DNA from 3 places in the Paraburkholderia sp. BR14374 genome. Region 2 is predicted to be linked to each of the others. Evidence: riboswitches for the same ligand, from Rfam matches in the RefSeq annotation. Region 2 holds a riboswitch; each other region holds the start of a gene.
What was found. A riboswitch is a leader RNA that binds a small molecule or an ion and turns the genes downstream of it on or off. The one in region 2 is predicted to bind cobalamin.

Region 1: another riboswitch for cobalamin. It lies ahead of cobA (uroporphyrinogen-III C-methyltransferase); the one in region 2 lies ahead of AB3X86_RS00490 (TonB-dependent receptor).
Region 3: another riboswitch for cobalamin. It lies ahead of AB3X86_RS07155 (CbtB-domain containing protein); the one in region 2 lies ahead of AB3X86_RS00490 (TonB-dependent receptor).

What each region holds. Positions count from the first base shown of each region.
Region 1 covers NZ_JBFPKF010000020.1:114,827-117,086, forward strand. Annotated here, with positions in the region: gene AB3X86_RS31720 (cobalamin biosynthesis protein) at 1-243, opposite strand, end outside; partial or broken gene cobA (uroporphyrinogen-III C-methyltransferase) at 286-1,011, opposite strand; cobalamin riboswitch at 1,255-1,516, opposite strand; cobalamin riboswitch at 1,597-1,875, shown strand; gene cobW (cobalamin biosynthesis protein CobW) at 2,078-2,260, shown strand, end outside.
Region 2 covers NZ_JBFPKF010000001.1:119,470-121,729, reverse strand. Annotated here, with positions in the region: gene AB3X86_RS00500 (cell division protein ZapA) at 1-210, opposite strand, end outside; gene AB3X86_RS00495 (ATPase) at 207-566, opposite strand; cobalamin riboswitch at 787-1,051, shown strand; gene AB3X86_RS00490 (TonB-dependent receptor) at 1,142-2,260, shown strand, end outside.
Region 3 covers NZ_JBFPKF010000003.1:400-2,659, reverse strand. Annotated here, with positions in the region: gene AB3X86_RS07165 (hypothetical protein) at 1-291, shown strand, start outside; gene AB3X86_RS07160 (histidine phosphatase family protein) at 305-925, opposite strand; cobalamin riboswitch at 1,002-1,157, shown strand; gene AB3X86_RS07155 (CbtB-domain containing protein) at 1,198-1,419, shown strand; gene AB3X86_RS07150 (CbtA family protein) at 1,431-2,171, shown strand.

The DNA of each region.
Region 1 (2,260 bases), on a different contig from region 2:
CGCGGCCGCCGACGGCGACGCGACCGGTGCGGCGGCGATCTGCTCGCGGCTGAACAGTTGCAGCGGTAGTTGATGGCGCGAACAGAATTCGAGCAGACCTGCTTCGTTGGCTTTGGCGTCGATCGTCGCAATGGTGCGGATCTGCTCGAAGGCATTCGCACCGAGTGCTGCGCGCACGGCGGCTTCGATGTCAGCCGCATCGCTGTGCAAGCGGCAACCTATGCCGACGCTCAGCGTTTTAATCGCGCTCGCAGCTTGTTCGTGATCGACTCGGCCGTCGCGTTTGGCCGCATCACGCGCAAGCGCGAACGAGGCCACGCCGCCGATCACCACGATCGCCGGCGAGCCGAGTCCCGCGCGCACGACCGCCTCGGCAAACTCGCGCAGCGGCGCGAGCACGTGACGCTGCTCCGGCCGCGTCGCCGATTCGATCGCCGCGCAGGGCGTATCGGCGGACATGCCGGCCGCGAGCAACGCGCCGACGATTTCGCCGAGCCGCCGCATGCCCATATAGATCACGAGCGTCATGCGCGTGGCGGCGAGCGCGGTCCAGTCCGGTTCGCCGCTGCCGGCGCCGTGGCCAGTGACGAACACGACGCCCTGCGCGTAATCGCGATGCGTGACCGCGATGCCGAGCGTCGCGGGCGCGGCGATGCCGGCCGTAATGCCGTTGATCACGTCCACGTCGATACCCGCCGCCCGCAGCGCCTGCAATTCTTCGCCGCCGCGGCCGAACACGAACGGATCACCGCCCTTGAGCCGCGCCACGCTGCGTCCCGCGCGCAGATGCATGAGCATTTGCGCGACGATGTCCGCTTGCGGCGTCGACGGATGCCCGCCGCGCTTGCCGACGTACACGACTTGCGCGTTGGCGCTTGCAAACTGCAGTACGTCGGGATTGACCAGATCGTCGACCAGCACGACATCGGCCTGGGCGAGCGCACGAGTGGCCTTCAGGGTCATCAGTTCGACGTCGCCGGGACCGGCGCCGATCAGCCAGGCGCGCGTCATCGCGGCGTGCATGGCGCATGCCATGCGGAGATGGGGGGAGAGAAGCGGCGTGCGACGGTGCACACGGCGGTGAATATAGATGTCATGCGGTACAGCGAATCCGGGCGCGGCCACTCGTGCGGTTCGCGGCGGATTCTTCAGAGAGAACGCCACGACACACGCGATGCCGCGCTGCTACGCCTTCACATCCGTTCCCCGCGGATTCCGGCGGCCGGCGGCGCAACCTGATGCACGGATGCATGCGGCGCCGCCTCCGCGTCTGGCCGGTATCCGGGCTGGCGGCCTCACGCGCTTCGCCTTCCCGTCCCGGTTTGCGGATTCGCGGGGACAGTGGCATCAAAAAACGCATGCGCGGCACAGCGGAATCGAAGGCGAATCGAATCGCGCGCCGCAGGTCGCTTACCGTTGCGGGGACAGCACAGGTTAAACGCGCGACGCGCTGCCTGTTTCCCGTTTAACTGCACATGCGAGCGCATGTGCGGGCACCAAACGCGCGCATACGATAGCATATGACGCCTTGCCAGATAAGCCTCGGCGGCGCTTTCCGGCGCCCTGCGTTCCTTGACTGCGCATGCCCGGGGGCCTACACTCGCACGCACTTTGGGTGCTCGCGTGCGCGTTCGTGCGCATGCAGTTAAACGGGAAACAGGGAGCCATCTGCGCTAGAGCGGCTAACCTGTGCTGTCCCCGCAACGGTAAGCGAAAAGCGGTTCCGGCTTGATAGCCGGGCGCCGCGGTGCCGGCTTCGATGTCCTCGCGCAAGGTCGCGTCGACATATCACCACTGGACGAGAAACCACTCGTCCGGGAAGGGGAAGCGGCGCTTTCGCCAGCCCGGATACCGGCCCGAAGAAGCAGAACGACCGCCGCGGGGATGCGGCGGCGCGTTCATGACCTCAGTTCCGCTTTCTGTATTTCCGTTGTCGCGGCAATGCCGTCGTTCGTCCCCGTGTCTGGTGATCGCTGGTACTGTTGCGCGTGCTTCATTCGCTCCATTCGCCAGCCGATGCCGACCGATGCGCGGAACTTGCGGCAGACCGATGCAACGCAAAGGGATGGACCTCACGATGCAAACTCAATTGCGCAAGATTCCCGTCACGATCGTTACCGGCTTTCTCGGCAGTGGCAAAACTACGTTGCTGCGGCACATCCTTCAGCATGCGGGCGGCAAGCGCATCGCGGTGATCGTCAACGAGTTCGGCGAACTCGGCATCGACGGCGAAATCCTCAAGGGCTGCGGCATCGGTTGC
Region 2 (2,260 bases):
GCTTTGCAGCTTAAGCAGTTCCGATGCCAGCGACAGTGCCGCCATCACCGCGATGCGATCGGTGCCGCGCACATTGCTGCCGCTGCGGATTTTCTTCATCTCGGCGTCGACGCGCGCGACCGCCTCGAGCAGCGCGCCTTCCGTTTCGGGCGAACAGGCGAGACGGTAGGGTACTTCCAGAATCGATACTTCGATCTGCTTGGTGGTCATGCGCTTTCTCCGTGTCGGCTCACGTCGCCTTCCGCTTCCTCGTGTTCGGGCTGGGCGGACTCGAGCAGATCGAGCTGGTTATCCGGTTCGCTGCTTGCGCGTGCGCGCGGCAATTTTTCGAGAATCGCATTCAGGCGCACCTGAGCGTCGTCGATCTTGGCGGACAGCGCGTCGCGTTCAGCTTGCAGTGCGTCGCGCTCGGCACGCAATTGCGCGAGTTCGGTGTGCGTGGCTTGTACTTCGGCACGCGTTTGCGCGAGCTGCTCTTCGAGCGCGATCCGCGCTTCGTTGTGGCGCTTGCTGATCGCAATCAGCTTGCCGATGTTCTGGGAGAGTGATTCGAGTTCGGTGAGCATGTGCTGCGTCCTCTAAAGACATCGCATTTTAGCGCGGAATATTACAGGTTCCGACAATTGTCTCGTTTCGAGACGTAACAGCATCGCTTCATGCAAGTTCGTTGCGAGTCGTGTCGTCGACCATAAGATCAAACACCGGCAATCCATCGGACAATAACCTGCATTCGACAGAACGGATCGCGCTCCGGTTGGCCTTTCTTGACGCCCCGCGAAGCCGCTCCTACACTTCCCGCACTCTGGTGCCCGCGCGCGCTTTTCGGCGCGCGCAGTTAAACGGGAAGCAGGGCGCGCGCGGTGCCAAACCGGATGCGCGAACCTGCGCTGCCCCCGCAACGGTAAACGACCGCATGTGATGTGCTCATGCAGGTCGGTCCTTGTCGCACGGTTGGAAGTTCAATCTGCGAGTGTGCCACTGCGCGTCACGCGTGGGAAGGCGGGATCGATGTGTCGTAGCCCGGATACCGGCCAGAAAAGAGGGACGTCCCCCGCGAAAACGTTAAACATGGGGGACGCCTCGTGACGCGTCGGCCTGCGGGGAAGCAGGCCGCGCATGCCATCCACAGGAATGTCATCCCATGTTGTCCCCCATCGCCCGCGCGACGCTGCTCGCGTTCGCGAGCCTGCCGCTCGTCGCGCATGCGCAAAGCGCCGAGCCTGTGCCTTCATCGTCAGCTGCGGATGCAAACACCGCGAACGCCCTAAACGTTGCCGATGCGGCCAATCCCACTTCCGCCGATGCATCGGGCAACGTGCTGTCGCCGATCGTCGTGACCGCACAACGCGGAGCGCAAGCGTTGCGCGACGCGATCCCGCAGACCACGCAGTTCGATCAGCAGGATATCGCCGACACGACCGCGACCGATCTGCCCGGCCTGCTGCGACTCGCGCCCGGCGCGCAAATTTCGCGCACGGGTGGCCCCGGTTCGACCACGAGCCTCTTTCTGCGCGGCGCGTCGTCGACGCAATCGCTGCTGCTGATCGACGGCGTGCGCGTCGATTCGGTGAGTCTCGGCTCCGCTCAGCTCGCACAGATTCCGCTCGACCAGGTCGATCACGTCGAAGTCGTGAACGGCAACGTGTCGGCGTTGTACGGCTCGGGCGCGATCGGCGGTGTCGTGCAGGTGTTCACGAAAGACGGCGGCGATCATCCGCCGCGCTTCAATTTTTCGCTCGGCTACGGCAGCTATCACACGCAGATGCAAACGGCCGGCGTGAACGGCGCGCTCGATCAGGACGGCCGCACGACCTTCAACATCTCGCTAGCGCGCACGAAGAGCGACGGCTTTTCGTCGCTCGATCCGCTCGAGGCGCCGGGCGCGAATCCGAACGCGAACGGCAATCTGAACGAGAGCATCAGCGCGTCGCTGCGCCATGAGTTCACCGACAAGTGGGATGCGGGCGTCAGCTACTTCCAGTCGAACAACAACAACAGCTACGACAATGCGTACGGCGTGCCAACCGATCTGAACAACCTCTATAGCAAGGTGCGTCAGGTATCGGTGTTTGCGAACGGCAAGCTGACCGACTGGTGGACCACCCACTTCACGCTCGCCGAGGGCGACGACCGCAGCGTATCGAACACCAATGGCATCTACAACGACCGCTTCGATACCGACAATCGCCAGTACACGTGGCAGAACGATTTCGCGCTCGCCGCGAACCAGAAGCTGCAATTCGGCTACGAGCATCTCGAC
Region 3 (2,260 bases), on a different contig from region 2:
ACGCCCGACGACGGCAAAGGCGTCGCGCAACCTTATGGCGACGACGCGCAATGTTCAGCCGCGCATCGTAGTTTCCGGTGCACTTGGACACCGCATCAGGCGGCGGGCTCGAACGGGGATGCATTGGAAGCGGTCGCGGCCGACATCGCGTCGTGCCTGCCCGATGCAACGCACGATCAGAATTCGCCGGGACGTCAGCACTTTTATCTCGGCGCGAAGGATCGACGCACCGAAATCACGCTGACTCCCGAGGGGGCGAACCGGTTGCGGCTGGTGGTATCGGGCAGGTAAGCGACGGTTCCGTTCAGGCGGTGGCAGACGGCCACCATGACCAGCCGCGTCGCGAGTGGTGCAATTCGACGACCGACAGCGGCGTGATCTCGATGCGAGAGAACACGGTTGGCGATGCGCCGAGGGCATGCACGATTGCCGCTCGAAGAAGCGTTGCGTGGGTGATCGCGACGATGGTGCGACCGTGTGCAGAGGCCGCGAAGCCTGCTTCGTTGACCGCGTTGCATGAACGTACGTCTGCCTGTTGCGCGTCGAGCCACTCTCCGACCCGCCGCACAAGTCGATCGAACGATTCACCCCCGGGCGGTGCCGCGTCGGGCTCGCGCGTCCAGGCGGCGAGTTCGCGGGGGGCTTCGTCGGCAATGTCCGCGAGGCGCTGGCCGCGCCATTTGCCATAGTCGATATCCGCCAATGCGTCGGCAGGCGTGGCGCTCAGACCGAGCGCGGCGACCGTTTCGCGGGCGCTGGCGGCGGGGCTGGTGAATACGGTGGCGTCGGCGGGAAGCGCGAGACGGGCGCGCGCCGCTTCGGCTTCGGCGCGGCCGCGCGCGTCGAGCGGATCGTCGGCGGGGAAGCGGCCCGCGCGCTGCGCGGCCGTTGCCGCATGGCTCACCAGTAATAGTCGCGTATCCATTCTTTGCGTTAGCGCCTCATTCGCACTTGCCTGCGTGGCTTGACGGGCTCGCGGCGTGCGTTGCGCGTTGCGGCGTGCCCTCGCCGTCGCGGAAGCCGCAGTTTAGCGCGTAGAATACCGACACTGCGAAGCACGGAAGCCGGTGAGAGCCCGGCGCGGTCGCGCCACTGTAATCGGCCTTGCAATCCACAAGAGCCGAAAGCCAGACCTGAGCTTCGCACCATTCCTCTGCAATCGACTATCGGGGCGCGTTACCCCAGGAGATGTCCATCATGACCAAAGCTGTTTTCGATCGCGCCGCGCAACCGGCGGTCCAGCCCACTCCCATTCCCTTGCGTGAACTGCTGCCGTGGGTCGTGTTCGGCGGCTTGCTGCTGTTGTTCGCGCTTTACTTCGTTGGTGCGGAACAGGGTGCGACGTCGCTCGTGCCTGGCATGTACGTGCATGAGTTCGTGCACGACGGCCGCCATCTGCTTGGCTTTCCCTGCCACTAACGGAGTTCGACATGGTAGGTAAATTGTTGGTGCGCGGGATGCTCGCGGGCATCGTCGCGGGCTTGCTCACGTTCGCGTTCGCGCGAATCGTCGGTGAACCACAGGTCGATCAGGCGATTTCATTCGAAGAGAAAGCGGCCGCCGCGCGCGGCGAGGCGCCCGAGCCCGAAATCGTGAGCCGTGAGACGCAGGCTGGCCTCGGCCTGCTGACTGGCGTGGTCACATATGGCGCGGCATTCGGCGGTCTGTTCTCGCTGGTGTTTGCTTATGCGTATGGACGCGCGGGTTCGTTGAGCGTGCGCGCGCTGTCCGCGTGGCTCGCGCTTGGCGCGTTCATCGCCATCGTGGTCGTGCCGAATATCAAGTATCCGGCCAATCCGCCGTCGGTCGGTGACCCGGACACGATCGGCGCGCGCACGGGCCTATTCTTTCTGATGATCGCGATTTCTCTCGCGACGATGGTGTTTTCGCTGAAGGTGCGGCGCCGCGCGGCGGCGAAGCTGGGTGCATGGAACGGCTCGATCGTCGCGGGGCTCCTATTCGTCGCGATCATCGCGGCCGTACAACTGTCGATGCCGGTCATCAATGAAGTGCCGGCCACGTTCCCGGCCGTGCTGCTGTGGAAGTTCCGCGTTGCGGCGATCGGCATGCAGGTGGTCATGTGGACGACGATCGGGCTGTTGTTCGGCGCGATGGTCGAGCGCAGTGCTTTTATGCGTACGAATGCGCGGGTGACGATGAAGTCCGCCTGAATAGGACGGTGACGCGTGGCCGCGCAAGCGGCGACGCTTCGCGCGCAACGCGCGAGAATGGTTTTGGATCAAGTACTTGGCGCGGTTGT